DNA from 4 places in the Kitasatospora sp. MMS16-BH015 genome. Region 1 is predicted to be linked to each of the others. Evidence: riboswitches for the same ligand, from Rfam matches in the RefSeq annotation. Region 1 holds a riboswitch; each other region holds the start of a gene.
The links. A riboswitch is a leader RNA that binds a small molecule or an ion and turns the genes downstream of it on or off. The one in region 1 is predicted to bind cyclic di-AMP.
Positions count from the first base shown of each region.

Region 2: another riboswitch for cyclic di-AMP. It lies ahead of CFP65_RS21525 (M23 family metallopeptidase); the one in region 1 lies ahead of CFP65_RS41410 (glycoside hydrolase family 16 protein).
Region 3: another riboswitch for cyclic di-AMP. It lies ahead of CFP65_RS42180 (transglycosylase family protein); the one in region 1 lies ahead of CFP65_RS41410 (glycoside hydrolase family 16 protein).
Region 4: another riboswitch for cyclic di-AMP. It lies ahead of CFP65_RS42225 (M23 family metallopeptidase); the one in region 1 lies ahead of CFP65_RS41410 (glycoside hydrolase family 16 protein).

Region 1 covers NZ_CP025394.1:7,411,133-7,418,264, reverse strand. Annotated here, with positions in the region: gene CFP65_RS31750 (IclR family transcriptional regulator) at 172-960, shown strand; gene CFP65_RS31745 (hypothetical protein) at 976-1,287, opposite strand; gene CFP65_RS31740 (hypothetical protein) at 1,389-1,850, shown strand; gene CFP65_RS41410 (glycoside hydrolase family 16 protein) at 1,854-3,044, opposite strand; cyclic di-AMP (ydaO/yuaA leader) riboswitch at 3,047-3,190, opposite strand; gene CFP65_RS31730 (adenylate cyclase) at 3,439-3,768, shown strand; gene CFP65_RS31725 (VOC family protein) at 3,831-4,202, shown strand; gene CFP65_RS31720 (TetR/AcrR family transcriptional regulator) at 4,298-4,909, opposite strand; gene CFP65_RS31715 (SDR family NAD(P)-dependent oxidoreductase) at 5,031-5,837, shown strand; gene CFP65_RS31710 (hypothetical protein) at 5,890-6,543, shown strand; gene CFP65_RS31705 (GNAT family N-acetyltransferase) at 6,587-7,132, opposite strand, start outside.
Region 2 covers NZ_CP025394.1:4,960,444-4,967,575, forward strand. Annotated here, with positions in the region: gene CFP65_RS21510 (alpha/beta fold hydrolase) at 1-676, opposite strand, end outside; gene CFP65_RS21515 (4-oxalocrotonate tautomerase family protein) at 812-1,018, shown strand; gene CFP65_RS21520 (YiaA/YiaB family inner membrane protein) at 1,028-1,318, opposite strand; cyclic di-AMP (ydaO/yuaA leader) riboswitch at 1,546-1,706, shown strand; gene CFP65_RS21525 (M23 family metallopeptidase) at 1,720-2,538, shown strand; gene CFP65_RS21530 (hypothetical protein) at 2,665-3,588, opposite strand; gene CFP65_RS21535 (GNAT family N-acetyltransferase) at 3,640-4,371, shown strand; gene CFP65_RS21540 (sensor domain-containing protein) at 4,488-5,198, shown strand; tRNA gene CFP65_RS21545 (tRNA-Met) at 5,262-5,335, opposite strand; gene CFP65_RS21550 (HAD domain-containing protein) at 5,398-5,916, opposite strand; gene CFP65_RS21555 (methyltransferase) at 6,093-6,806, shown strand; gene CFP65_RS21560 (Uma2 family endonuclease) at 6,794-7,132, opposite strand, start outside.
Region 3 covers NZ_CP025394.1:5,416,614-5,423,745, forward strand. Annotated here, with positions in the region: gene CFP65_RS23460 (SurA N-terminal domain-containing protein) at 11-646, shown strand; gene CFP65_RS23465 (MazG family protein) at 770-1,780, shown strand; gene CFP65_RS23470 (SDR family NAD(P)-dependent oxidoreductase) at 1,735-2,166, opposite strand; gene CFP65_RS23475 (cytochrome P450) at 2,322-3,593, shown strand; cyclic di-AMP (ydaO/yuaA leader) riboswitch at 3,783-3,964, shown strand; gene CFP65_RS42180 (transglycosylase family protein) at 3,966-4,808, shown strand; gene eno (phosphopyruvate hydratase) at 4,965-6,251, shown strand; gene CFP65_RS23490 (septum formation initiator family protein) at 6,340-6,780, shown strand; gene CFP65_RS23495 (DUF501 domain-containing protein) at 6,795-7,132, shown strand, end outside.
Region 4 covers NZ_CP025394.1:7,180,093-7,187,224, forward strand. Annotated here, with positions in the region: gene CFP65_RS30600 (IS5 family transposase) at 103-987, shown strand; gene CFP65_RS30605 (MarR family winged helix-turn-helix transcriptional regulator) at 1,011-1,499, opposite strand; gene CFP65_RS30610 (MFS transporter) at 1,835-3,043, shown strand; gene CFP65_RS30615 (aldo/keto reductase) at 3,076-3,900, shown strand; gene CFP65_RS42225 (M23 family metallopeptidase) at 3,976-4,878, opposite strand; cyclic di-AMP (ydaO/yuaA leader) riboswitch at 4,882-5,039, opposite strand; gene CFP65_RS30625 (EI24 domain-containing protein) at 5,338-6,150, shown strand; gene CFP65_RS30630 (cytochrome P450) at 6,194-7,132, shown strand, end outside.

The DNA of each region.
Region 1 (7,132 bases):
GGTTCGAGCCAGCGAAGGCAGCTCCGGTGGGAACTTCCTTGATCCGAACCCACCTACTGGCGGGTTCTGTTCTGTAAGGTGGAGACTAGTTTCCGCGATACAGAATTTCAACGGTTTGTTGAGAGTGATCGCTGGGACTGTACTCCTCCCCCGACAGTGAAGGGAACGCCGGTGTCCAGCACCTCCGGAACCCCAGGCACCGACCGCGCCACCGGCGGCGTCCAGTCCGTCGAGCGCGCCTTCCTGCTGCTCGAGGCGCTGGCCGACTCGGCCGGGGTCGCCACCCTGAGCGAGCTCTCCACCGTCTCGGGCCTGCCGATGCCGACCATCCACCGTCTGATCCGTACCCTCGTGCAGCAGGGGTATGTCCGCCAGGACACCGCCCGGCGGTACACCCTGGGCCCCCGGCTGATCCGGCTGGGCGAGACCTCGGGCCGGCTGCTGGGCAGTTGGGCCCGGCCGTACCTGGCCGAGCTGATGGAGGCCACCGGGGAGACGGCCAACCTCGCGGTGCTGGAGGGCGGCGAGGTGGTCTACGTCGGGCAGGTGCAGTCGCGCCGCTCGATGCGGATGTTCACCGAGGTCGGCCGCCGGGTGCAGCCGCACTGCACCGGGGTCGGCAAGGCGCTGCTGGCCCAGCTGCCGGAGGAGGAGGCCCGCGCGGTGCTCGGCACCCAGCCGCTCCAGTCGCACACCCCCTACACCGTCACCGACCCGGACGCGCTCTTCGCCCAGCTGGCCGTGGCCCGCGAGCGCGGGTACGTGGTGGACGACCAGGAGCAGGAGATCGGGGTGCGCTGCATCGCCGTCGCGGTGCCGGGCGCGCCGACCCCGACCGCCCTCTCGGTCTCCGGCCCGGAGGCCCGGATCCAGGCCCTGGAGGAGCAGTCCGGCAGCGCCGGGCTGGTCGCCGTGATGCGGCACATCGCGACCAGACTCGGTCAGGTCCTGGCCCCCTGAGGCCGGGCCGGGCGGCTACGAGATCATCAGGGCGCCGGTCTGGGTGGCCGTCACCTGGTAGACGGACAGCTGCGGCTCCGCGCCCACGTCCCGGAAGAGCTTGGGCGCGGCGGCCAGCTTCGGGTTCGCCCGAACGGCCTCCAGCGCCGCCTTGTCCCGCCAGAGGCTCTGGATCCGCCACGCCCCGTCCGCGCCGCGCAGCAGCTCGGTGCGGACCAGGCCGTCCGGCAGCGGGCCCGCGATCAGCTCCCGGTAGGAGGTGACCAGTTCGGCCTCGCGGTCGTTCGGCACCACCGCGCTGACCTCGCTCAACACCTGTCCGCCCATGTCGCCCACCTCCACCGGTCCACGGAAAAAACCGGACACGAACCAGCCTACGCCGCTACACTGGGTAGTCGATCGGGTGCTGGAAGTGAAAGGTGAACGGCATGGTCCGTCTGGCGATGGCGGCAGCGGCGGCGCTGGCCCTGGCGGCGCTCGGCGCCGGCCCTGCGGGGGCGCAGGCGCTGCCCTCGAACTCCGACCTCCAAGTGGTCAGGATCGATCCTGATGCGGTGGCCCCCGGCGGGCAGACGGTGGTGCACGCCTTCGTCGCCAACGACGGGCCGGCCACCACGGCCTCCCCGTTCACGCTGGAGGTGGAGGTGCCGGCCGGGTTCACCCTGCTGCCCCCGACCTTCCCGGCCGGCTGCACCACCACCCCGCTCCTGGTGAGCTGCACCTTCGGGCCAGGCCTCGCCCAGGGCCGCACCGCCACCGCCCTCGTCCCGGTGGAGGCGGGTGCGAGCGTGCCCCCGGGCACGGTGACCCAAGGGCACGTCCGGGTGATCAGCGCGGACGACCGGCACCCCGGCAACAACACCACGCCGTTCACCCTGCGGGTGAGCTGACGGTCAGCGGTAGACCCGCACGTAGTCGGCGGCCATGGTCAGCGGCGCCGAGCCGGACGGGCCGGGGTGGTACTCCCCGGCCCCGACGGAGAGGTTGAGGTTGAGGTAGGCCGACCAGTCGGCGCCCACCCCGGTCTGGTCCGAGAAGACCTTGACCCCGTTGACGTACCAGTCCACCGAGTTGGCGCCGTAGTAGGTGCCGACGGTGACCCACTGGTCCTTGGCGATGGCGCTGGCGTCGGTGTAGTACTTCTGGCCGGACTTCACGTGGTTGGTGAGCTCCAGCAGGTTCGGGTTGTCGGGGTGGTACTCGAAGGAGTCGATCTCCCCGTTGCCGTTCTTCCAGGTCCAGAGCGCGGGCCAGGCGCCGAGGCCGTCGGAGAGCTTGACCCGGGTCTCGGCGTAGTCGCCGGTCTTCACCTGGAAGCCCTCGGTCGAGCCCTCGGTGGTGAGGAAGCCGGTGTCCCAGGCCTGCCTGCCGTTCTCCAGGGTGTGGCTGGAGGGGGTGGCGGTGAAGGTGGCCACGCCGCCGGCCACGCTCACGTTGTTCGGCGCCAGCCAGTCGAGCTTGTTGTCGTCCGGGTTGTGGTTGCCGTAGCGGTAGGCGCTGGTCTTGTCGCCGACCCAGCGCGAGCCCCAGCCGATCGGGCCGTTGAACTCGTCCGACCAGGTCAGCTGCTTGCCCGGGACGGGCGAGCCGGTGGACGGCGTGGGGGTCGGGCTGGGGGTGGGCGTGGGCGCGGGAGCCGGGGTGGGCGTCGGGGTGGGCGTGGGGGTCGGGGCCACGGTGGCGCCCGACACGGTGAGGGTGCGGGCGGGCAGGTTGTGCCAGCCGCCGGACAGGTCCTGCCAGAAGCCGAACTCGGTGTAGCTGCCGGCCGGGAGGGCGCGGGCGCCGGTGGTGATCGAGACTCCGCCGGGGCAGATCCGCACGTTCGAGGCGGAGCCGGGGAAGTCCAGGTTCTGGCCGGCGGCGTCGCGGACGCCGACGCCGAGGGTCTTGGCGGTGAAGCAGGAGGTGGAGTGCACCGTCAGCGAGGCGGTGCCGGCCCGGCCCGCCGTCAGCGCGGTCGGGGTCAGCCGGTCCGGGGAGACGCCGACGGCGGCCTGGGCCTGGCCGGCCAGCGGGACGGCCACGAGGGCGGCGGTGCCGGCCACGGCGGCCAAGCGGGCAGGGGTGATGGATATGCGCATGGTGGTCAGCCCTGTGAACGCCTGCGAGGTGAGCTGTCGGGTTCGGGCACACGGGTAGCCCGGCCGCGTGTGGGAGCGGCTTCACCCCTAGCCGGCCCGGCGGCGCCCGCTGGCAGCGGGGCAGGGGGATACGGCGACTTACCTGGTTCCCCCGCTCCCGCCCGCTCTTCTCTGTGCTCGGGTACCGGCCGTCGGGTGGGTGGGATTCGGCGTCCCGGCGGCAGGGTCCGCTGGAGGCGGACGACCTGTGAAAGGTACGCAGCTCGTCGGAGCCCGGCCAAGGAGTTCGATGGCGAAGCGACGCACCTCACACCGCCGGTTCGGATAAGTTGGTGGCCTGCGTCCGACCACACCGGCGCAGGCCGCCACCGCCCGAGACGGAGACACCCCGCAGATGACCGCGCCCCTGCCCGGCTTCGCCGGACACACCTACCTGTTCCAGGTCGACAACGGCGCGGCCTTCCGCAACGCCTACTCCGCCGACGGCACCCGGCTCCGCTGGGAGGGCCTCGGCGAGTCGGCCGGCCAGTGGGAGGACGTGGCGCTGCACGTGGCCCAGGTCGGCCCCGAGCTGTACTTCGTCAGCTGGACGGAGGCGGGCGGCATCACGGTGAGCCACCTGATGGACCTGAACGAGATGACGGTGCGCGCGTTCTGGACGTACGAGGGCGAGGGCGGCCGGGTCGGCGAGCTGCACACCGGCAAGCTGGAGCAGCTGGCCTGACGGGCCGTCGGGCCCGGAGCGGCCCTGGTGCGGTGATCACCGGTTCGGGCAGAGTGCTGCCCATGATCGGAGAACTGCACGTCGTCACCGTCGACTGCCCCGACCCGGCCGCGCTGGCCGGGTTCTACCGCGAGCTGCTCGGGCTGGCCCCGACCGTGGACACCGGCCAGTACGTGGTGCTGGCCGACCCGGCGGGCCGGGCCGTGCTCGCGCTCCAGCAGGTGCCCGAGTACCACCCGCCGCGCTGGCCGGAGGCGGCCCACCCGGCCCAGCTGCACCTGGATGTCCTGGTGCCCGACCTGGACGTGGCCGAGCCGAAGGTGCTCGCCCTGGGTGCCACCCTGCTGGACGGCTCGGACAAGCCGGTCGGCTACCGGGTCTACGCCGACCCGGTCGGCCACCCGTTCTGCCTGGTCACACCCGAGAGCCTCTGAACCCCCGCACGCCTGAGCGCCGCCCTTCGACCTGCCGTCGATGGGCGGCGCTTCTTCGTTGACCGGGGTCAAGACTGCGGGTTCGTGCCCCGGGGTCAGGGCTTCAGGCCGGCGGTGAGTTCGCGCAGGCAGCGGGCCGCGAGGGCGGCGGCCTCGGCGGCCGGGGCCTCGGAGGCGGCCCAGGTCTCCAGGGCGACGCGCATGGCGGTGTTGGCGGCGGCCGCCGCGAGGCGGGCCTCCAGCGGGTCGGCGCCGGTGCGCGGGGCGAGCACCGGGATCAGGGCCAGCTCGGAGGCGTGGTGGACGCGGTGCCAGACGGCCAGCAGATCGGGGGCGTCCGCCATCACCCGGAGCAGCCCGCGCACCCAGTCCAGCGCCTCGGCCGGGCGGCCGGGGGCCGGGGTGAGAGCCCGCCCGGCGGCCTGCTCCAGCGCCTCGGTGAGGCCAGACTCGGCCGGGGCGGCGGCGAGTTCCTCGATCCAGTCCCGCACGCCCGCCGAGAGCAGCGGGGCGACGGCGTCCTCCTTGGTGCGGAAGTACCGGTAGAAGGTGCGCAGCGAGATCCCGGCCGCCCGGGCGATGTCCTCGGCGGTGGTCGCCTCGGGGCCGTGTTCGGCGAAGAGCATCGCGGCCGCGAGCGCGATCTCCTGCTGGGTGGCGGCCTTGCGGCGCTCGGTCAGGGAGGGGCGCTGGGTGGTCTCTGGCACGACTGCAGTCTAACCGTCAGATCGACGCCCGGTGCAGAAGTGGCACGACGTGTCATTCAGGCGTACGGTGCAGGAGCGGCAGCAATCCGCCCCAGCCGCACAGAACCTGCAGGAGAGCACCATGAACCGCTTCGAGGGCCGCCGCGTACTGATCACCGGCGCGGGCTCGGGCATCGGCCAGGCCACCGTGCGCCGGATCCTCGCCGAGGGCGGCCGGGTGGTCGGCGTGGACGTGGCCGAGGCCGGGCTGACCGCGACGGCGAAGCTGGCGGCCGAGGACGGCACCGCCGAGCGGCTGACCACCGCCGTGCTGGACATCGCTGAGGAGGCCGCCGTGGTCGCCGGGGTGGCCGAGGCCGTGCGGGTGCTCGGCGGGCTGGACGCGGTGGTCAACGCCGCCGGCATCCTGCGCTCCGCGCACACCGAGCGGACCACCCTGGAGTTCTGGAACCGGGTGCTGACGGTCAACCTGACCGGCACCTTCCTGGTCACCCGCGAGGCGCTGCCCGCGCTGCTCGCGTCGGGCCGCGGCGTGGTGGTCAACTTCAGCTCCACCTCGGCCACCTTCGCCCACCCGTACATGGCGGCCTACGCGGCCAGCAAGGGCGGCATCCAGTCCTTCACCCACGCGATCGCGCTGGAGTACGCCGCGCAGGGCCTGCGTGCGGTCTCGGTCGCCCCCGGCTCGATCAGCAGCGGCATGACGGACGCCTCCGGCGCCAGCGGCCAGAACCGCGGCCCGGGCATCCCCGAGGACGCCGACATGTCCCTCTTCGCCAAGCTCAGCCCGGCCCTCAAGCCGGCCGACAGCGCCTACGGCTTCGCCGGCCCGGAGGCCGTGGCGGGCGTGGTGGCGATGCTGGCCTCCGAGGACGGCGCCTTCGTCACCGGCACCGAGATCCGGATCGACGGCGGCACCCACGCCTGAGCGGCTACGGAGCCGCCCGGTACGCTGGCCGCCGATCGACGGGGGGCGGCGGATGACCGGGAAGAACGCGAAGCGGAAGAGCGGGGCGCGGGACCGGACCAAGACCGGCCCGACGCCCCGGCGGGGCGGCAAGCCGCCCCGGGTGCCCGGGCGGCTCGGGCCGCTGACCTTCCTGCTGGCGCTGCTCTTCGGGGGCGTGCTGGTGATCGGCGCCTGGCAGTGGACCCCCGGCAACCTCGACCACCTGGCCGCCACGGCCGGCTGGTCCGGTGCCGAGGGCACCCTGCGGGTGACCGACTGCCAGCCGCACAAGAGCCCCAAGGGCGCGGTGAGTTACACCTGCTCGGGCCCGGTGGAGCCGGCCTCGGCGGCGCCGGGGGCGGTCCGCGGGGTGGTCTGGATCGGCGGCGAGCGCGACGACCTGCGCGGGCGCACGGTGGCGGTGGACTGCCCGGCCGCCGGGGACGACTGCGTGCGCACCGGCAGCCACGCGCTGGTCGGCGCGGTGGCCCTGGTCTACGTGATGATCGGCCTCTACGCCGTGGGCGTGGGCGCCCCGCTCGGGGCCGCCTACCACCGCTGGCCCGGGGCCTTCGGCTGGTTCGCCCGCCGCCGGGTCGGCCTGCGCAAGGCGGCGGGCTGGACGGCCGCCGGGGTCGGCGCGGCGATGGTGGCCCTGCTGATCCTGGCCGCCGCCCTGGGCTGACCACGCTGCCGGGCCGGCCCTGCGGCGTCCGCCCGCCCGGTCCTCACCCGGCGGACTCGGCGGCCACGGCGACCTTGGCAGCCTCGCCGGCCCACTCCGAGCGCAACAGCCCGAACAGCACCCGGTCCTGCCACTCCCCCGCCACCAGCGCGTCCGAGCGGCGGCGGCCCTCCTCCCGGAAGCCGAGCCGGCGGAAGGTCCGCTGGGCCCGCTCGTTGCCGGCCCAGGTGTCGAGTTCGAGCCGGTGCAGGCCCATGGTGGTGAAGAGGTGGCCGACCAGGAGTCCGAGCGCCTCCGTGCCGTGGCCCCGGCCCCAGTGCGGGCGGTCGCCGATGGTGATGCCCAGGGTGGCCCGGGTGACCAGCGGGTCGATGTCCCGGTAGTCGACGAGGCCGATCGGCTGCCCGGTGGCCGTGCTCTCGACCGTCAGCACCCCGGCCTGGTGCGGGACCAGACGGAGCTTGGCCGCGAAGGCGATCTCCAACGCCTCCCGGGTGACCGGCCCGAAGAACGGGTCGCCACCGGTGGCCCAGTGCACCACCTCGGGGTCGTTGCGCCAGGCCAGGTGCTGTTCGAGGTCCTCGGGACG
Region 2 (7,132 bases), 2.5 Mb from region 1:
GGAAGTCGGGGTCCTGCTCGCCCATGACCACCAGGGCCGGGCACTCGACGGCCGCGCTCCAGCCGACCGGCGCGGAGTCGCCGAACACGTAGCCCCGGGTGGCGGTGGCCCGGCCGGGGGTGCGCAGGCTGGCCACCAGGCCGGCCGCGTAGGCGTCCAGGTCGGCGGGCTTGGCCTGGCCGAAGGCGGTCTTGCGCAGGTAGAGGCCCCAGAGGCTCGGGAAGCGGAGCACCGCGTGGCCGAGCGCCTTGACCATCCCGCGCTGGAGGGCGTTCGGCGACAGGTTCTCGATGAAGCCGTCGATCAGCGCGATGCCGGCCACCCGCTCGGGCGCCAGCCCGGCGGCCTTGACCACCGAGGCGGCGGTGTAGGAGCTGCCGACCAGGGTGGCCCGCTCGATCCCGAGGTGGCTCAGCAGGGCGAGCGCGTCCTCGGCGATCGCGGCGGGGGAGTAGTCCGCCCACTCGATCGAGGACTCGCCGAACCCGCGCAGGTCCATGGCGACCACCCGGTGCCCGGCGGCCAGCAGCAGCGGCCGCAGGTGCCGGTAGGCGTGCCGGGAGTCGAGCATGCCCGGCAGCAGCAGGACGGCGCTGCCGGTGCCCTCGTCGTCGAAGGCGATCCGCCCGCCGGGCAGCTCCAGGTACCGGGTGGCGGTGGTGGCGGTGGCGTTCATGGTGCTCCCCCTCGGGATCGGTGCGTTGTTCCCTGTAGCCATAAAGCTAAGGCTAATAGCCTTAGCCGTCAAGCGACTGGGATACGGTCGGCGCACCCGCACCACCTGAACCATCTGCACCAGAGGGGCCACCCGATGCCGTTCATCAACGTCAAGCAGCTCTCCGGCCGGACCGACGAGCAGAACGCGGAGATCACCCGCGAACTCACCGCCGCCTACGCCCGGATCACCGGGGTCTCGCCGGAGAACATCTGGGTGGCCATCGAGGAGATCCCGGCCACCCACTGGTCCTCGGGCGGTGTCACCTACGCGGCCAAGCGGGCCGCGGAGGCGCAGCAGTAGGGGCGGTGCTCACGGGGCGTCCACCCGGAACGGGTCGTGCTCGGCGAGCAGCTTGTCGAGCCTGGCCTGGTCGACCCGGGTGACGATCGCGCCGTCCTCCTGGCGGTCGCGGATCACCTTGGCCAGCGTGAAGGCCGAGGTGATCTCGTAGAGCAGGCCGACGGCGAGGAAGCCCCGCACCCAGGCGCTGACGGGCAGGTAGGCGATCCCGATCGCCAGGGCCGCCGAGGCGAGCCCGAAGGAGAGGATCGCCTGGATGTAGTAGGCGTTGGTGGTCCGGCCGGGCACTGGTGTGTTCATGACTCCAGGGTCGCCAACTCCCGTACTCGGCACATGAGTACGCGTACTCAACCGCAGCGCCCGGGAGTTGCCGGTCGACCGTCTCAAATCACCACGTATGCACCCGGATCGGACCTGACATCGTCCACAGGTCTGGACCGAGATGCCGAGCGGCTTGGAATCAGGGGCCACTCGGATTAACGTTTGATAACGCAGCGCGGTCGGCAACGCCGTACCCGAAACGGCACCGTGCGCCGTCGCCTAATCCATGGGCCCGCCCTCACCGGTGGGCCCGGGAGCCGGGGAACCACGTTCCACTGGGGTGAATCAGCCGGGCCCCCGCCCGGCCGTAGGAGACCTTCCTGCTCCGAACCCGTCAGCTAACCCGGTAGGCGCGAAGGAAGGAAAGGAGCGCGCCTCCCTTGGCGTCGACGCACTCCCCCGCAGGCCCGGCCACCCAGCTGCTGGACGGCCCCACCGTGCTGCCGCCCCTCGGAGACGAGGTGGCCAGGCATCGGATGCCCCGCCAGGCCCGTACCGGCGGCCCGCTGCTCGGCGTCACCGCGATGGCCGCCTCGCTCGGCGCCACCGGTTTCGCCGCGGCCGGCCCGGCCGCCGCCGCGCCGCTCCCCGCCGCCCCGGTGACCACCCCCGACGCGGCCACCGAGGACTCCACCGAGCTCACCCTCTCGGCCGACCCGGGCCTGGCCCTCGCCGCCCGGATCCAGCAGCAGGCCGACGGCCAGCGCACCGCCGCGGAGGAGACCGCCCGGGTGGTTGCCGCCCAGGAGGCCGAGGCCAAGCGGGCCGCCCAGCAGGCCGAGGCCCGGGCCGAGACCGAGCGCACCGCCGTGACCCTCCCGGTCGCCGGCTACACCCTCACCGCCCACTACGGTCAGGCCGGTTCCTACTGGTCGCACCTGCACACCGGCCTCGACTTCGCCGCCCCGACCGGCACCCCGGCCGTGGCCGTCGCCGCGGGCACCGTCACCTCGGCGGGCTGGGCCGGCGCCTACGGCTACCGGGTCGTCCTGACCCTCCCCGACGGCACCGAGCTCTGGTACTGCCACCTCTCCGCCATCACCACCACCGCCGGCCCCGTCACCCCGGGCACCCAGCTCGGCCGGGTCGGCGCCACCGGCAATGTCACCGGCCCCCACCTCCACCTGGAGGTCCGTCCGGCCGCCGGTGCCCCGATCGACCCGCTGCCCTGGCTCCACGCCCGCGGCCTCCAGCCCTGACTCCAGGGGCCCGACCCCAGGGGCCCGACCCCGAGCCCGACCCCAGGGGCTCGGGGAACTGCGAGGGCATCCGAAGGGGCGTGCACTCCTTGACGCCCCACCCGGCTCACCGCTCGCCCCCTCCGACTACTCCGTCTCCTGCTCCTGCTCCTGCTCCTGCTCCTGCTCCGCCGCCTCCTGCGCGGCCAGGTACGCGTCGATCTCCTCCGGGCCCGGCTCGGGGGCCAGTTCGGGGTACTCCAGCAGCAGCTCGGGCAGCCCCGGCACCGTCCACTCGCCGCACAGCCGCAGCGCCTCCCGCACCACCGCCGCCTCGAACTCGGCGTAGTCCCCGGACAGTTCGTCCGGCATCGGCAGGCCGAGCGCGTTCAGCCCGGCCAGGTTGCGGTAGCTGCGCCGCATCAGCCACTGCTCCAGCAGCGCCCGCGCGCCGTCGGTGGCCATGCCCACCGAGATCACCCGGGTCGGCCCCCAGCCGCCGTCCCCGCCGACCCAGTCCAGCACACCGAGCCCGTCCGGCCCGCCGCCCTCCTCCAGCGCCCCGAACGCGGCCAGCCGCTCCGTCTCGGGCAGCTCCCGGAAGGCGTCCAGCCAGGCCCGCACGGCGGCCGGATCGGCGGTGTCCACCCCGTCCGCCCGCAGCAGCAGGGTGTAGAGCCGGGGCCAGGTCACCAGGTGCGGCTGCCGCAGCAGCCCGCAGAGCAGCTCGCCCTGCCATTCGGCCTCCTCGTGCAGCCGCTCCCACCGCTTCGCGTTGAGCCGCCGGGCCGCCCGCTGGTGGTCGATCAGCAGCCGCACCGCCGCCCCGTACGCCTCCGGCTGCTCGGCCGGCTGCACGTACAGGTACATCCGCTCGTACAGCAGCTGCTCCACCACCGGCGAGGTCAGCTCGGGGAAGCCGTCGTGCAGCTGGGCATCACCGAACTCCAGCAGGGTCAGCACCGTCCGGACGGCCTCCTCCGGTACGGGCGGCAGGCCGGCTTCGGCGGCCCAGGCCAGTAGATCGGCGGTGCGGGGGTGCGGGGTGAGCTGGAGGTCTTCGACGTTCACCCTCGGTACGGTAGCCGCTGGGCCCACCACTCGGCGGTATCGTCGGGAGCCATGCAGCCCGAACCCACCCCGGCGCAGCCCCCGCACCCCGCCCCGGCCGAGCCCGCTCCGCTCCCTGAGCCCGGTCCGCTCCTTGAGCCCGCTCCGCTTCCTGAGCCCGCTCCGGCCGCTCCGGCCGTCCCGCTCACGCCGGTGCGGCTCACCGGGCCCCGGTTGGCGATCCGCGAGTTCCACCACACGCCCGAGGACGTGGACGCCCTGCACGCCGTCTTCGGCGATCCGGAGACGGCCCGCTACCTCCCCTTCGAGCCGCGCGACCGCGAGACCTGCGCCGACCAGATCTCCCTCTACCTGGACGAGGCCGAGGCCGAACCCCGCACGGTCTACCGCCTCGCCGTCACCCTGCTGGCCGAGGGCGAGCCCGAGTACGCGGTACCGATCGGCAACCTCGCCCTCGGTCTGGAGGGCGACCGGGCCGCCTTCCTCGGCTACGCGCTGCGCCGCGACACCTGGGGGCGCGGCTACGCCGGCGAGATCACCGCCCTGGCCTGCGACTTCGCCTTCGGCCCGCTCGGCCTGCACCGCCTCTGGGCCCGGGTCGACCCGGACAACACCGCCTCCTCCCGCGTCCTCACCCGGGCCGGCTTCCAGCTGGAGGGCCGGATCCGGCACGACCTCCACCTCGGCGGCCGCTGGCACGACGCGTTCCAGTACTCCCTGCTGGAGGACGAGTGGCAGGCCGGTGCCTGGCGCACCGGGGAGCAGCCACCCGCTCGGGGGTAGGGAGAACCCCACCCCGGATTCGGTAGTGGGCTGCAATGTGCCGAGGGGGGTCGGCGCGGCATCGTGGTGGTCGTAGCGAGGACGAGGACACGAGCCAGCAGCCCAGGGGGCCCAGGATGAGCACCATGCAGCCGAGTACGACGCTCTACGACACCAGCGCGTACCCCTACCGGCGGAAGCCCGCCCCGTCCTTCCTGCACGCCCCGTTCGCGGGGGCGACGTACCGGGAGCTGGGCTACCTGCTCACCGCCTTCCCGATAGCGACGGCGGCCTTCGTCGCGGCGGTCACCCTGCTCTCGGTCGGCGCGGGCCTGCTGGTCACCGTGCTGGGCCTCCCGGTGCTCGGCCTGCTGCTGGCGAGCGCCCGCGGCTTCGGCGCGGTCGAGCGCCTGCGCGCCCGCACCCTGCTCGACATGGAGGTCCCCGCCCCGGCCCCGGTCCGGCCCCGCCGCCCCGGCTTCTGGGGCGCCGTCACCGCCCGCCTGGCCGACGGCCCCGGTTGGCGCGCCGTCACCTACCAGCTGGTGGTCTTCCCCTGGGCGGTCTTCTCCTTCGTCACCTCGGTGGTCTTCCTCTCGGTCGGCTGGGCCGCCGCCCTCTACCCGGCCTACCACTGGGCGATCGCCCGCTTCACCCCCTGGCCCGGCCTCCAGCTCTTCGACTTCAGCAACGAGACCGGCGTCCACCGCTACTACCTGAGCTCCCCCTGGCAGATAGCCGGCTTCTCCGCCCTCGGCCTGCTCATGGTCTTCCTCTCCCCGCTCCTGCTCCGCGCCCTGACCAGCGTCCACCGCCTGGCCGTCCGCCTCCTCCTCGGCGCCCTCTAGGGCCTCCCGGAGAAGCCGAAAGGCCCGGCAGAAGAATCTGCCGGGCCTTTCGGTGCTACTGAGTAGCGGGGACAGGATTTGAACCTGCGACCTCTGGGTTATGAGCCCAGCGAGCTACCGAGCTGCTCCACCCCGCGTCGGTGAGATCACCCTATGCGACAACCCCCCACATCGCGAAATCCATTTCCCGAGGGCCCGCTCAGCGCGGTCGCCGCAGCCACTCGTCGAGGGCCGGGTAGTCCGCCGCCACCAGCCCGATCCGGGGGTCCACCCGGTACAGCAGGGCCGGCCCCTCGTGGTGCGCCGCCACCCAGGCCCGGTCCGCCGCACCGATCTCGTCGTCCACCCAGACGAACGGCCGCCCGGCCGCCCGGGCCACGATCGCCCGGGTCTTCCAGTGCAGCCCCCGCCGTTCGTCCAGCTCCTCCGACTCGGAGGGCTCCGGCCAGTCCAGCACCTCGGCCGGCGGCAGCCCCAGTCGAGGCGCCACCCACTCGTTCGCCTCGCCCAGCCAGGTCGTCGCCCAGACCAGCTCACCGTGCAGCTCCGCCAGCCGGGCCCCCTGCCCGGGGTCGATCCGGGTCAGCAGCGGGTTCACCCCGAGGGCATCCGGGCCAGGCTCCGGCGGGAAGGCCGGGTAGGACGACGCGGCCCCACCGAACGGGATGAGCACCCCGTCGACATCGAGGAACAGCAGCGGGTCGAAGGCTCCGGTCACTCCGGCACGGTAGTCCGCCGCCGCCTCGCCGCGTTCCCCTTCCCGCTCGCCGCCGCCTGCCACCGTGCCCCCCGACCGCCCGGTGGCGCCCGCCCGGCCGGTGGGCTCCGGGTGCGGGGGGTGGTGGGGCGTGTTGCGATGAGGCCACCGGGTCGTCGCAGGTCGAAGGGGTCTTCGTGCTGGTCACCTCGCGTCCGCTGGACGAGTACTGCGAGCTGTTCGGCCTCACCCGCCGCCGGCTCCGCGCCGTCCCCGGCCGGATACTCGACTGCCCCGGCGGCGCGGCCGGCCTCGCGGCCGAAGCCCGCGCGCTCGGGGTCGAGGTGGTGGCCACCGATCCGGCGTACGCGGCCCCGATCGCCACCCTCGCGGCCCGCGCCCGGGCCGGCCGCGCCGCGATGGCCGCCGCGATGACGGCCAGCCCGCAGCTCTACCCGCCGACGCGCCACGTCCAGCCCGCCCGCTACCTACGCGGCTGGGACCGCGCCCGCCGCCTCTTCGAGGCCGACGCCACCGACGACCCCTCCCGGTACGTCGCCGCCGCCCTACCCCACTTGCCCTTCGCCGACGGCTCCTTCGCCCTCACCCTCAGCTCGTACCTGCTCTTCGCCTACCCCGAGCTCTTCCCGCCCGCCGCCCAACTGGCCGCCCTGCTCGAACTGACCCGCGTCACCACCCCCACCGGCGAAGTCCGCGTCTACCCCCTCCACGACGGCACCGGCCGCCGCTGCCCCCACCTCCCCGAACTCCGCGCGGCCCTCCGCCACCACGGCGTCAGCAGCCGCCTGCTCACCCTCCCCCGCCCGGGCGACGCCACCCGCGGCCGCACCGTCCTGCTGCTCGGCCACCGAGACGGTCGGCCCGGCCGCCTGGCCGGTCAGCTCGGGTAGCGGATCAGCCCGCCGGTCGCCAGCTCGAAACCGAACGGATCCGGGACGGGCACGGTGTCCCCGAAGGCGCCGTTCCACTGGAGCCGGTAGGACCCGCCGGCAGGCTCGGAGAACAGGGTGATCCGCCCGTCCCGCGGGTCGATCAGCAGATAGAGCGGGATGTCCATCAACGGGTAGTCGCGGACCTTGCCGACCAAGTCGTTCTCCGGATTGGACACCGAGACGATCTCGACGGCGATGGCGGCGAGCCCGGCCGGCACCTCGTTGCCGCCGAGTTCCACGACCGACAGCGGGATGTACGTCAGGTCCGGGTTCCGTAGCTTGCC
Region 3 (7,132 bases), 2.0 Mb from region 1:
GAGGCCCCACGTGATCCGCATCAGCTCCGTCCGCCGCCGTCTCGCCGCCGCAGGCGGTGTGCTGCTCGCCACCGCCGCGCTGTCGGCCTGTGGCACCGGCCCGGCCCACCAGGGGGCGGCGGCCGTGGTGGGCGGTGAGCGGATCAGCATCGCCACCGTGGAGTCGCGGGTGGCCGAACTGCGGACGGCCGTGGCGGCCCAGCAGGGCGGCGCCCGGACGGAGCCGACCGGGCTGACCCGGCGGATGGTGGCCGAGCTGGTGCTCGACAAGGTGGTGGCCCAGGCCCTGGCCGACCGTCAACTCACCGTCACCCCGGGCGAGATCGCCGATGCCCGGGACGCCGACAGCAAGCTGCTGGGCGGCTCCGACGCGCTCGGCCGGGAGCTGCTGCTCAAGCAGGCCGTCCCGGCCGCCGGTATCGACGGCTTCTACCGCCAGCAGCTCGGCATCCAGAAGATCGCCGGCGCCGAGGGCAAGGACGCCCGCACCCCGGAGGGCGACGCCGCCGTCCGCACCGCCCTCACCACCGCCGGCGCCGAGCTCAAGGTGCAGGTCAACCCGCGCTACGGCCAGTGGGACGTCAAGCAGATCTCCCTGGTCGACGCCGCCGACGCCTGGCTCCCGCAGACCGCTGCCGCCGCCTGACGGCCGCCCGACCGCAGCCACCCGGCCCGGCCGGCCGCCGTCTGACGGCCGCCCGACCGCGGCCGTCCGCTGCTTCGCTCGGTCGAAGCTCGGTGTTCGGCTTGATCCGCTAGGTTCGGGGGCGTGGAGACTCCGAAGCTGATCCTGCTGACCACCACCCACCGGGTCGCCCCCGGCCTGCTCTCCTGGCCCGCCTGGGAGGCGCTGCGCGGGGCCGCCCGGGTGCTCGCCGCCGACCCGGCGCACCCGCAGCTCGCGGCCGTGCGCCAGGCCGGGGTCGAGGTGGAGCTGGTCGACCGCACGAGCGCCCCCGCGCTGGCCCGCCTGCTGACCGGAGCCGAGGGCGAGACCCCGGGGCACGTGGTCTGGCTGGGCAGCCCCGACGGCGACCCCGGGCTGACCGACGCGCTGGCGCGGATCGCGGTGGAGCAGGCCGGCTCGGTGCCGGAGATCGAGGTGCTGCCGGGGTCCTACGACCTGCCGGGGGCCCGGCTGCTCGACCTGGCCTCGGTGATGGACCGGCTGCGCTCGCCCGGCGGCTGCCCCTGGGACGCCGAGCAGACCCACGAGAGCCTGGTGAAGTACCTGGTCGAGGAGGCCTTCGAGCTGGTCGAGGCGATCGAGGAGGGCGACCGCGCCACGCTCCGCGAGGAGCTGGGCGACGTGCTGCTGCAGGTCTTCTTCCACGCCCGGATCGCGGAGGAGCACCCGGAGGACCCGTTCTCGGTGGACGACGTGGCCGGGGACATCGTGGAGAAGCTGATGTACCGCCACCCGCACGTCTTCGGCGACGTGGACGCCACCGGCACGGCCGAGGTCGAGGCGAACTGGGAGGAGCTCAAGCAGGCCGAGAAGCAGCGGGAGTCGGTGCTCGACGGGGTGCCCGCCGGGCTGCCCGCGCTGGCGTACGCGGCCAAGCTGGTCTCCCGGGTGCGCCGGGCGGGCTTCACCGGGGTGCCGGACGCGCCGTACGAGCTGCCCGCCGAGCTGACGGCCCAGACGGCCGGCGCGCTGCTGCTGGCCGTCGCGCAGCGGGCGCACGACGCCGGGGTGGACGTGGACGCCGCGCTGCGGGGCGCAGCACGCGGCTACCGCAGGGCGGTCCGGGCGGCCGAGGGGCTGCCGGAGGAGTGACGCTGCGGGGGCACGATCTCGCCGATCGCCTCGCCGACCAGGGCGAGGAGCTCGGCCAGCGGGTCGAGGTGGCGGGGCAGCTCCTCGAGGGAGACGATCCGCTCGCCGCCCGGACCGGTGACGCAGAAGAGGTCGATCGGGCCGAGGTGCTTGGCGGCGGTGGCCACCAGTGCGGCGATGTCACTGGGCTGGTGGACGTCGCTGCACACGCCGACCACCGGGCAGCCCGGCCGGTCGAGCTCGGTGGCCAGGTCCTCGGCCACCCCCGGGTGCTGGTCGGCCACGAGCATGCCCTTGGCGCCCGCGGCGGCGAACCGGCGCGCGAGATCAGCCCCCGAACCGCCGCTGAGTACGGCGATCACCACCACGGCCCCGGCTACTCGCATGGTCTGCTCCTCCTTGAGCGACTCGCTCCGGCCGGACACCGCACTGCCGACCGAAGAGCTATCGGAGGATCGTAGGCACGCCGCGACCCCCCGCAACAGGGAATACCCGCCAGGTGACCAGGCTCACGCCTCCCGGGACCGGATACCTTCGTGACATGCCGGACACGCCCGAAACCAGCCAGCCCGCACTCTTCACCTGGGAGTTCGCCGCCGACCCCTACCCCGCCTACGCCTGGCTGCGCGAGCACGCCCCCGTGCACCGCACCACGCTGCCCAGCGGGGTGGAAGCGTGGCTGGTCACCCGGTACGCGGACGCCAAGCAGGCGCTCGCCGACGCCCGGCTCTCGAAGAACCCGGCGCACCACAGCGAGCAGGCGCACCGCACCGGCCGGGTCGGCATCCCGGGCGAGCGGCAGGCCGACCTGATGACCCACCTGCTGAACATCGACCCGCCGGACCACACCCGGCTGCGCCGACTCGTCTCGAAGGCGTTCACCCCGCGCGGGGTGGCGGCCTTCGAGCCGAGGGTGCGCCAGCTGACCGACCGGCTGATCGACGGCTTCGCCGAGCGCGGCTCGGCCGACCTGATCCACGAGCTGGCCTTCCCGCTGCCGATCTACGCGATCTGCGACCTGCTGGGCGTGCCGGAGGAGGACCAGGACGACCTGCGGGACTGGGCGGGCATGATGATCCGCCACCACGGCGGGCAGCGCGGTGGCGTCGGCCGGGCCGTGAAGAAGATCCGGGCGTACCTGCTGGAGCTGATCCACCGCAAGCGCAACGACCTCGGGGACGACCTGATCTCCGGCCTGATCCGGGCCAGTGACCACGGCGAGCACCTGACGGAGAACGAGGCCGCCGCGATGGCCTTCATCCTGCTCTTCGCCGGCTTCGAGACCACCATCAACCTGATCGGCAACGGCACCTACGCGCTGCTGCGCCACCCCGAGCAGCGCAAGCTGCTGCAGGCCTCGCTGGAGCGCGGCGAGACGGCGCTGCTGGCCACGGCGGTGGAGGAACTGCTGCGCTACGACGGGCCGGTGGAGTTGGCCACCTGGCGGTTCGCGACCACTCCGCTGACCATCGGCGGGGTGGACATCCCGGTGGGCGACCCGGTGCTGGTGGTGCTCGCGGCGGCCGACCGGGATCCGGCCAAGTTCGACCGGCCGGACGTGCTCGACCTGGCCCGGGCCGACAATCCGCACCTCGGTTTCGGCCAGGGCATCCACTACTGCATCGGCGCTCCGCTGGCCCGGCTGGAGGGGCAGTGGGCGTTGCGTTCACTGCTGACGAGACTGCCGGACCTCCAGTTGGCCGCCGAGCCCCAGGAGTTGCGCTGGCGCGGCGGGCTCATCATGCGTGGCCTGCGTGAACTTCCGGTCTCCTTCACCCCGGAGGCCACTCGCGGTGTGTCGTCCGGAGGCTGATCCGGGCGGTCCGAACACGCATCAATCCGGACATAACCCCACGGTTTGTAGGCAATCCATGACTGGCCGTAATTCCGGTGTGATGTCGGCGATATGAGCTTGTGATCTGACGTTCGCTCTGCTTACCCTCCCTGGTGTTCGCAGCTGCGGACCCCGGGGCGCGGGACGCCGAATCCTGCCCGTCGCGCCGCCGGGCACCCGACTTGACCCCGGGCAGGGGCGGAGGAACCAGGTTTGTTGCCGTCCTCCACGGCTTGGGGTGAAGCCGCGTCAGCCGAAACGTTCCGCCAAGGAGCGTCAGGCCCAGCGGCCGGGCCACCTCCCGGTCCGAACCCGACAGCTCACTTCGTAGGCGTGCGGAGAGGGAACTTCATGCTGCTTTCCGGTACCGGTCGTCACCGCCGTCGCACCCAGGCGGAGAAGGCCATCGCCGTGGCGGGCGTCGCGAGCGTCGGCCTGGCCCTGCCGCTGCTGGCCGCCACCGGCGCCCACGCCGCCTCGGTCTCGACCTGGGACAAGGTCGCCGAGTGCGAGAGCGGCGGTGACTGGGGCATCAACACCGGCAACGGCTTCTACGGTGGCCTCCAGTTCACCTCCAGCACCTGGAAGGCCTACGGCGGCGGTCAGTACGCCAATCAGGCCAACCAGGCCAGCAAGGGCCAGCAGATCGCGGTGGCCGAGAAGGTGCTCGCCTCCCAGGGCCCGGGCGCCTGGCCGGTCTGCTCCGTCAAGGCCGGTCTCAGCAAGGGCGGTTCGGCCGCCGACGTGGACACCTCCGGCGGCGGCTCGTCCGCCTCCGGCAGCTCCACCAAGTCCGCCAAGCCCGCCCCGGCGAAGCCCGCCAAGTCGGCCGAGCAGACCGAGGCCACCCCGGGCTTCCCGGGCAAGGCCGGGTACGACGCGTCCAGCGGCAAGTACTGGTACCAGAAGGACGGCGGCTGGTACTGGACCAGCCACCAGGACGTCTACCGGCAGTTCACCGCCCCCGCCCAGCAGCTGAAGCAGCAGCAGGCGGCCAAGGCTCCGGCCGAGACCCCCGCCAAGCCGGCCTCGCCGAGCCGCGGCTACACCGTCCAGGCCGGTGACACCCTGTCCGGCATCGCCCAGAGCCACCAGGTCAACGGTGGTTGGCAGACGCTCTACGGCGCCAACAAGTCCACCGTGGGCGCCGACCCGAACCTGATCATGCCGGGTCAGGTGCTCAACCTCGGCTGATCCGAGCTGCCCCGTGGCCGCCTCCCCGCCAGGTGAACTACTGGCGAGTAGGCGGCCACACGGTGAGACAGGACCAAGGTCAGCGGGGCTGCGGGCCCGGGTGCGGTTAGGCTCTGGGCGTAAGGACTCCGCCATCGTCCCCATAGGAGATGCCTCGTGCCGTCCATTGATGTCGTCGTCGCCCGCGAGATCCTCGACTCCCGCGGCAACCCCACGGTCGAGGTCGAGGTCGGCCTCGACGACGGCAGCACCGGCCGTGCCGCCGTCCCGTCCGGCGCCTCCACCGGAGCCTTCGAGGCCCTGGAGCTGCGCGACGGCGACAAGAACCGCTACTTCGGCAAGGGTGTCGAGAAGGCCGTGCTGGCCGTCATCGAGCAGATCGGCCCGGAGCTGGTCGGCTACGACGCCACCGAGCAGCGCCTGATCGACCAGGCCATGCTCGACCTGGACGCCACCCCGGACAAGTCCTCGCTCGGCGCCAACGCGATCCTCGGCGTCTCGCTCGCCGTGGCGCACGCCGCCTCCGAGGCCAGTGACCTGCCGCTGTTCCGCTACCTCGGCGGCCCCAACGCGCACGTGCTGCCCGTCCCGATGATGAACATCCTCAACGGTGGGTCGCACGCCGACTCCAACGTCGACATCCAGGAGTTCATGATCGCCCCGATCGGCGCGGAGTCCTTCTCCGAGGCCGTCCGCTGGGGCGTCGAGGTCTACCACACGCTCAAGGGCGTGCTGAAGGAGCGCGGCCTCTCCACCGGCCTGGGCGACGAGGGCGGCTTCGCGCCGAACCTCGACTCCAACCGCGAGGCCCTCGACCTCATCACCGAGGCCATCAAGAAGGCCGGTTACACCCCGGGCAAGGACGTCGCGCTGGCCCTGGACGTGGCCGCCTCCGAGTTCCACAAGGACGGCGCCTACCAGTTCGAGGGCAAGGCCCTGTCGGCCGGCGAGCTGATCGACTACTACGCCGACCTGGTCGCCAACTACCCGCTGGTCTCCATCGAGGACCCGCTGAACGAGGAGGACTGGGACGGCTGGAAGGCCATGACCGACCGCCTCGGCGACAAGGTCCAGCTGGTCGGCGACGACCTGTTCGTCACCAACCCGGCCCGCCTGGCCCGCGGCATCGAGAGCGGCACCGCCAACTCGATGCTGGTGAAGGTCAACCAGATCGGTTCGCTGACCGAGACCCTGGACGCCGTCGAGCTGGCCCAGCGCAACGGCTACCGCTGCATGATGTCGCACCGCTCCGGCGAGACCGAGGACGTCACCATCGCCGACCTCGCCGTCGCCACCAACTGCGGCCAGATCAAGACCGGCGCCCCGGCCCGCTCCGAGCGCGTCGCCAAGTACAACCAGCTGCTGCGCATCGAGGAGATCCTCGACGACGCCGCCGAGTACGCGGGTCGCGGCGCCTTCCCGCGCTTCCGCTACGAGGGCTGATCACCCGAGCACGCCTGACCGGTGCCCCGGCGCTCACCCCGTAGGGTGGGGGCCGGGGCACCGGTGCGACTGGAGGAGGGGCGACGAGATGGCCAAGTGGAGGATCCCGGGTCTGGTGGCGCGCCCGCGCTTCACCAGCCGCGCGACCGTGCTGGTGCTCGTGCTCTGCTCCCTGGTCGCGATCCTCGCCTACCCGACCCGGCAGTTCATCGCGCAGCGGTCCCAGATCGCCGCCCAGCGCGCCAAGGCCGAGCAGGCCCGGCAGCAGGTCGACGCGCTGAGCCGCGAGCGGGCCCGCTGGCAGGACCCGGCGTACGTGCGCACCCAGGCCCGGGAGCGGCTGCACTACGCGCTGCCCGGCGAGACCTCCTTCGTCTCGGTCGACCCCACCCCCGCCGCGAAGTCCGGCGCCGCGCCGGCCGCGAAGGCCAAGGCCGCCGCCCAGCCCTGGTACACCAGCGTCTGGGAGTCGGTCGACGAGGCCGACGCCGCCCAGGCCCGCCCCACCCCCGCCCCTGCCCCCCGCTAGAGACAGCTCCCGCCATGACCTCTGAGAACACCGCCCCCGACGTCGCCGACCAGGACGTGGCGGCCATCGCCGCCCAGCTCGGCCGGGTGCCGCGCGGCCTGCGCGGCGTCGCCCACCGCTGCCCCTGCGGCAACCCCGACGTGGTCGAGACCGCGCCCCGGCTGCCCGACGGCACGCCCTTCCCGACGCTCTACTACCTGACCTGCCCCAAGGCCGCCTCGCTGATCGGCACCCTGGAGGCCGACGGCGTGATGAAGGAGCAGACCGCCCGGCTGGCCGAGGACCCGGAGCTGGCCGCCGCGTACCAGAAGGCGCACGAGGACTACATCGCCCGCCGCGACGCCATCGAGGT
Region 4 (7,132 bases), 230 kb from region 1:
CCGGGCCCGGCGCCTCAGAAAGTGTTGGGTAATTGATCGACTGCTTGGTGTGATGTGCGGCCGGTGATCTTCGTGGTCGAGGAGCCCGCGAGGATCACCGGTATGTGTGTCTGTTCGTGCAAGCCTTCGTACGACTCGTCGTTGACGGATGCTCAGTGGGCGGTGATCGAGCCGCTGCTGCCGGGGCGGGATCCGCGCAGGGGCGGCCGGCCGCTGAAGTTCCCTCGCCGCCTGGTCGTCGACACGGTTCTGTACGTCCTGGTCAGTGGTTGTGCCTGGCGGCTGGTGCCGCACGACCTGGCGCCGTGGGACGCGGCCTACCGGTGGTTTCGTGCGTGGAGCGCCGACGGGACGTGGGACCGGGTCCACGACGTGTTGCGTGACCGGGTGAGGGTCGCGGACGGTCGGGATCCGCAGCCGTCGGCGGCGGTGCTGGACTCCCAGTCCGTACGCAGTCACCAGGGCGGCGAGGCGATCGGCTACGACGCGGGCAAGCGTGTCCGGGGCCGCAAGCGGCACCTGCTGGTGGACAGCTGTGGACTGGTCCTGAAGGCGGTCGTGCACTCCGCGTCCGTCCAGGAGCGGGCGGGCGCGAAGCTGGTCCTGGCCGGCATCCGTGGTCTGTTCCCGCAGGTCGGGCTGGTCTGGGTCGACGGCGGCTACGTCAACGCGATCGATGCCGGTCTGGTCGGCTGGGCTGCCGCGCACGAGAACCTGACGGTGGTGGCGGTGCCGCGCAACGCGGATGTGAAAGGCTTCCAGGTGCTGCCCCGCAGGTGGGTGGTCGAGCGGACATTCTCCTGGCTGGGGCGGTGCAGACGGTTGGCACGGGACTACGAGCGCAAGACCGCGCACGCCGAAGCGATGATCAAGGTCGCCATGATCCGCCTGATGGCCGCCCGCCTCGCCGGCGAGGAGGTCGAACCACGCGGCCCCATCGAGACCGAAGCAGCCCGCCGCCTCGCCGATGACCTCAAGAACGAGTAGTCACCCGCTTACCCAACACTTTCTCAGGCGGCCCGAGTGGCGGCCGGAGTGGCGGCCGTGCCCGGCTTCACGGCCTCGACGGCCGCGACCAGTGGAGCCAGGTCGGGGTTGCGGGCGGCCTCGTCGAGCGCGGCGCGGAGGGCGGCGTCGTTGGTCGGCCGGGCCGCTTCGAGCAGGGTGAGGCCGGCTTCGCTGACGTTGGTGTAGATGCCCCGGCGGTCGGTGGGGCAGAGGTAGCGGGCCAGCAGGCCCCGGTCCTCCAGGCGGGTGACCAGGCGGGTGGTCGCGCTCTGGCTGAGCACCACCGCGTCGGCCACCTGCTTCATCTGGAGGTGGCCGCCCTCCTCGTCGTGCTGGCGGCTGAGCACGTCCAGCAGCGAGTACTCGCGCACGCTCAGGTCGTGCTCGGCCTGGAGAGCGCGCTCGATGTGCGCCTCGATCCGGCCGTACAGCACGTACAGGGCGGACCAGCCGCTGGCGAGGGCGGTCAGTGCGGGGTCGGTGGCGGTCATGGGTGCCGCACTCCTTCCAGGGGCCGGGTGTCGAGATGACCCCAGGATAAGCCGCCCGAGTCGTTACCGGCCAGGGCCGGTAGCAGGCTTCTGCAAGCACCGGCGCCGCGCACTTCAATGCCCGCCGCCCGTCCCGCCCCCTCCGGCACCCAGGCCCAGGTGTCCCCTCCGGCACCCAGGCCCAGGCGTCCCCTCCGGCACCCAGGCCCAGGCGTCCCCTCCGGCACCCAGGCTCAAGCGGCGATCGGGCAATGCCAGCGCTTGCACATATAGCGCGCCTGCAACTATTGTCGAAGCTCGTAAGACGCACAGGCAATCGCACGGAGGGTAGCGCCATGCCTCTCGCACTCCTCGCCCTGGCCATCGGGGCCTTCGGGATCGGCACCACCGAGTTCGTGGTCATGGGCCTGCTGCCCCAGATCGCCGCCGACTACGGCGTGTCCATCCCCACCGCCGGGCTGCTGGTCACCGGCTACGCGATCGGCGTCGTCCTCGGCGCGCCGGTCATGACGGTGCTCGGCACCAGGATCAGCCGCAAGACGGTGCTGATGCTGCTGATGGGGCTGTTCACCGTCGGCAACCTGCTGTCGGCGCTCGCGCCGAGCTTCGGGCTGATGCTGGGCGGCCGGATCGTGGCCTCGCTCGCGCACGGCGCGTTCTTCGGGATCGGGTCGGTGGTGGCGGCCGAGCTGGTCGCCCCGGACAAGAAGGCCGGCGCCATCGCCACCATGTTCACCGGGCTGACGGTGGCCAACATCGTCGGTGTGCCGCTCGGCACCTTCATCGGGCAGGCCGTGGGCTGGCGGGCCACCTTCACGGTGGTCGCCGCGCTCGGGCTGGTCGGCCTGCTCGGGATCGCCAAGCTGGTGCCCGAGCTGCCCCGGCCCGAGGGCGCCCACCTGCGCCGCGAGCTGACCGCCTTCCGCAACCCGCAGGTGCTGCTCGCGATGGCGATGACCGTGCTCGGCTTCGGCGGGGTGTTCGCCGCCATCACGTACATCGCCCCGATGATGACCAACGTCGCCGGCTACTCCGAGGGCGCCGTCACCTGGCTGCTGGTGCTGTTCGGGGTCGGCATGTTCCTCGGCAACCTGCTCGGCGGCCGGTACGCCGACCGCAGGTTGATGCCGATGCTGTACGTGAGCCTCGGCGGGCTGGCCCTGGTGCTCGGGCTGTTCACCGTCACCGCGCACAGCAAGGTGGCGGCCGCCGTCACCATCCTGCTGGTCGGGGCGCTCGGCTTCGCCACCGTGCCGCCGCTGCAGAAGCGGGTGCTCGACCAGGCGCACGGCGCGCCCACGCTGGCCTCGGCCGTCAACATCGGCGCCTTCAACCTCGGCAACGCGCTGGCCGCCTGGCTCGGCGGCCTGGTGATCACCGCCGGCCTCGGCTACACCGCACCGAACTGGGTCGGCGCCGCGCTGGCCGCCGCCGCCCTGCTGCTGGCCTTCTGGTCCGCCGCCCTGGAGCGCCGCGCCCCGGCCACGACAACCACCGTCCCGGGCGCCACCCCGGCCGCCGCGCCCAGCCCCGTCCTCCACTGAACCCACCCCCGCACCAAGGCAAGGAACCGATCATGACCACCGTCCCCACCGTGCAGCTCAACAACGGCGTCCGGATCCCCCAGCTCGGCTTCGGCGTCTTCCAGGTCCCCGACGAGGAGACCACCACCGCCGTGAAGACCGCCCTGGCGACCGGCTACCGCAGCATCGACACCGCCGCGATCTACGGCAACGAGGCCGGGGTCGGCCGGGCGCTGGCCGAGTCCGGGGTGGCGCGCGAGGAGCTCTTCCTGACCACGAAGGTCTGGAACGCCGACCAGGGGTACGAGGCGACGCTGCGCGCCTTCGACACCAGCCTGGCCAGGCTCGGCCTCGAGTACGTCGACCTCTACCTGATCCACTGGCCCACCCCGGCCCGCGACCTCTACTTGGACACCTGGCGGGCGCTGGAGCGGCTGGCCGCCGACGGGCGGATCCGGGCGGCGGGCGTCTCCAACTTCCAGCCCGCGCACCTGGAGCGGCTGCTCGACGCGAGCGAGCTGGTGCCGGCCGTCAACCAGATCGAGCTCCACCCGGGGCTCCAGCAGGCCGAGCTGCGCGCCTTCCACGCCGAGCACGGCATCGCCACCGAGGCCTGGAGCCCGCTGGCCCAGGGCGCGGTGCTGGACGACCCGGCGATCACCGCGATCGCGGCCCGCACCGGCAAGTCCCCGGCCCAGGTGGTGCTGCGCTGGCACCTCCAGCTCGGCACCATCGTGATCCCGAAGTCGGTCACCCCGGCCCGGATCGCGCAGAACCTGGACGTGTTCGACTTCGAGCTGACCCCCGAGGAGCTGGCCGCCGTGGCCGCCACCGACCGCGGCCTGCGCACCGGCCCGGACCCGGACCGGTTCAACTGAGGCTGCTCGGACGACAGCGGCGCGCGGCGCCCCCCGGACTCGGGGGGCGCCGCGCGCCGCTGGGTGGGACGAAGGTCAGACGTTGACCGAGTGGGCCCGCAGGTAGGCGACCGGGTCGATGTCGGAGCCGTAGTTCGGGGTGGTGCGGATCTCGAAGTGCAGGTGCGGGCCGGTCACGTTGCCGGTGGCGCCGGAGAGGCCGAGCTGCTGGCCGGCCGTGACGGACTGGCCGGCGTGCACCTGGAGCTTGGAGAGGTGGGCGTACTGGGCGTACTTGCCGTCGGCCAGGCGGATGACCACCTGGTTGCCGTAGGCGCCACCCCAGCCGGCCGTCACCACGGTGCCGTCGCCGACGGCCCGCAGGCTGGTGCCGACGGAGGCCGCGAAGTCCACGCCGGTGTGGTGGCCGCTGGCCCACAGGTGACCGGGCACGCCCCAGTTCTCGACGATGCTCGGTTCGGCCAGCGGGGCGTAGAAGTCCGGCGCGGCGGGCGCGGGCGCAGTGACCGGAGCCGGAGCCGGAGCTGCGGCGGGGGCCGGAGCAGCGGCCGGGGCGGGGGCCGGCGCGGCGGCGGGGGCCACGGCGGGGGTGGCGGCCGGGGCCTGGTGGGTGGCGACCGGGGTGGCGGCGTCCAGGCCGAGGCGCTGGGCGACGTCGGCGAGGCCGGCCTGGGCGGCGGGCTTGCCGGTGTGGACCGGGTGCCAGTCGCCGTCCACCAGGTGGTGCGCGGTGGGGTCGGCGGCCTTGGCCGGGTCGGTGAGCGTCTTCGTGGCGGCGGCGGGCGCGGTGTGCGCGACGTGCTGGGCGTCCACGCTGCTGGTGAACGAGTGGTGGCCGGAGCCCGAGTCGGCGAGGGCCGAGGCGGTGGTGACACCGACCAGGGGGAGCGCGAAGGTCGCGGCCAGCGTGGTGGCGATGGCGACCTTGTTCAGCTGCGGGCGGGTGTGACGGCGTGCGTGCTTGCCCCGTGCGGACATGGGTGTTCCTCTCCGACGCCGACGAGGTGAGCTGTCGGGTTCGGGCTGGAGATGCCCGGCCGCGGAATGCGGCTTCACCCCAAGCCGCCCGGACGTGTCCGGACGGCGTACTGACCTGGGTCCCCCGCTCCTGCCGTTACAGAGCTCGGTAGTGCCCACGGGTGCCGGCAGGACTAGGCGTTGCACCCGGTGGACCCGCTCGGTCAGTGGCCGGGCGGTCCGATGAAGCAAAACCCACGAACCGGACAAAAGCAAAGGTGACGGTTGGATAACTGCCGGAATTGGTGACCGAAAGCGCTCGTCGAATCACCATCCGTGCACGAAACATAAGCAAGAGGTGAAGGTGGGAGGGCCCAAAGTGAGATTCGTGGCGGAATGCGACGGTGGAATCGCGGTGGGTGGTCGAAACCGGGCCGGGCGGTGAGCCTGCTCACGGCGGGCGGCCCGTAGGCTGCCGGTATGCGAGATCTTGCGGTGGGGATGAGGCTCCTTTTCCAGGGCCAGAAGTGGGTGGCCCGGCACGGGCGGTGGTGGGGATTCGGGATGATCCCGGCGCTGATCACGATGGTCGGGTACCTGGTGGCGATGGCCGCCCTGGTGGTCGAATCGGGCGGGTTGGTGCGCTGGATGACGCCGTTCGCCGACGGGTGGGGCTCGCCCTGGCAGGGGGTGCTGCGCGGGGTGGTGACGGCCGCGCTGATCGGTGGCGGGGCGCTGCTCGCGGCGGTCACCTTCACCGCCGTGACGCTGCTGGTCGGGCAGCCGTTCTACGAGTCGCTGGCCGCGAAGGTGGACGAGACCGAGGGCGGCGCCCCGGCGGCGCCGGAGCTGTCGCTCTGGCGGGAGCTGGTGATCGCCACCAGGGACAGCCTGGCGGTGCTGCTGCGGGCCGGCGGGTTCGGGGTGCTGCTGTTCGCCTGCGGGTTCGTCCCGGTGGTCGGGCAGACGGTGGTGCCGGTGATCGGGGTGGGGGTCTCGGGCTTCTTCCTGACCGTGGAGCTGACGGCCGTGGCGCTCCAGCGGCGCGGGGTGCCGCAGCCCGAGCGGCTGCGGATGCTGCGCGGGCGGCTCGGACTGGCGCTCGGTTTCGGTGCGCCGCTGGTGCTGCTCTTCCTGGTGCCGATGGTCACCGTGCTGCTGATGCCCGGCGCGGTGGCCGGGGCGACGCTGCTGGCCCGCGAGCTGGTGCCCGTGGAGAACGGCGCGGACGGCGAGGAATCGGACGAGAACGACGATATGACGAGCGCAGAAATGCATTCGAACGCACAGTAAAGGAAATTTGACATTCCGTCAGGCGGTACGCGATACAGGGTCGATGACCGCCACGGGTGTCCCCGCGCAGCACGCTCACTCCGTTCACGGGCCGGGGCCGAACCCCGCCCAGCCGGAGTTCTGGCAGCTCCCGGCCGAGGCCAGGGCCGCAGCCTTCGCCCGGCTGCGGGAGCTCGACCACCCCGTCCGCTGCACCGACCCCCGGACGGGCAAGGGCTTCCACGCGCTGGTCCGGCACGCCGACGTGGTGCGGGCCAGCCGCAACCCCGCGCTCTTCCTCAGCGGCCCCGGCGTCACCACCCCCGAACCGCCGCGCTGGGTGCGGATGGTGTTCGGCGACTCGATGGTCAACCTGGACGACCCGCACCACGCCGGGCTGCGCCGGATCGTGGCCCGGGCCTTCACCCCGCGCCTGATAGCCCGGGCCGAGGCCGACATCCGGCGGACGGCCGCCCAGCTCGTGGACGAGGTGGTCGCGCAGCGGCCCACCGACTTCGTCGCTGCCGTCGCCGCCCAGCTGCCGTACCGGGTGATCTGCGACCTGATGGGCGTGCCCGAGGCACCGCGCCGGGCCATCCTGGCCGAGATCGACCGGGCCACCGCCCCCACCGGGGTGCGGCGCACCCGGCTGCGGGTGCCGGGGCGCGGGCTGGCCGCGCTGGCCCGGCTGTACCTCACCATCGCCGCGATCGGCCGCGAACGCCGCCGCCGGCCCACCGAGGACCTGATCTCCGCCCTGGTCACCGCCGACGTGGAGGGGCACCGGCTCGGCGCCCGCGAGCTCGGCGCCTTCTTCTCCCTGCTGCTGGTCGCCGGGGTCGAGACCACCCGCAACGCGCTCGCCCACGGCCTGCACCTGCTCACCGTCCACCCCGAGCAGCGCGCGCTGCTCACCGCCGACCTGGGCGGGCGGCTCCCCGGCGCGGTGGAGGAGATCGTCCGGTACGCCACCCCGATCGTCCAGTTCCGCCGCACCGTGGCG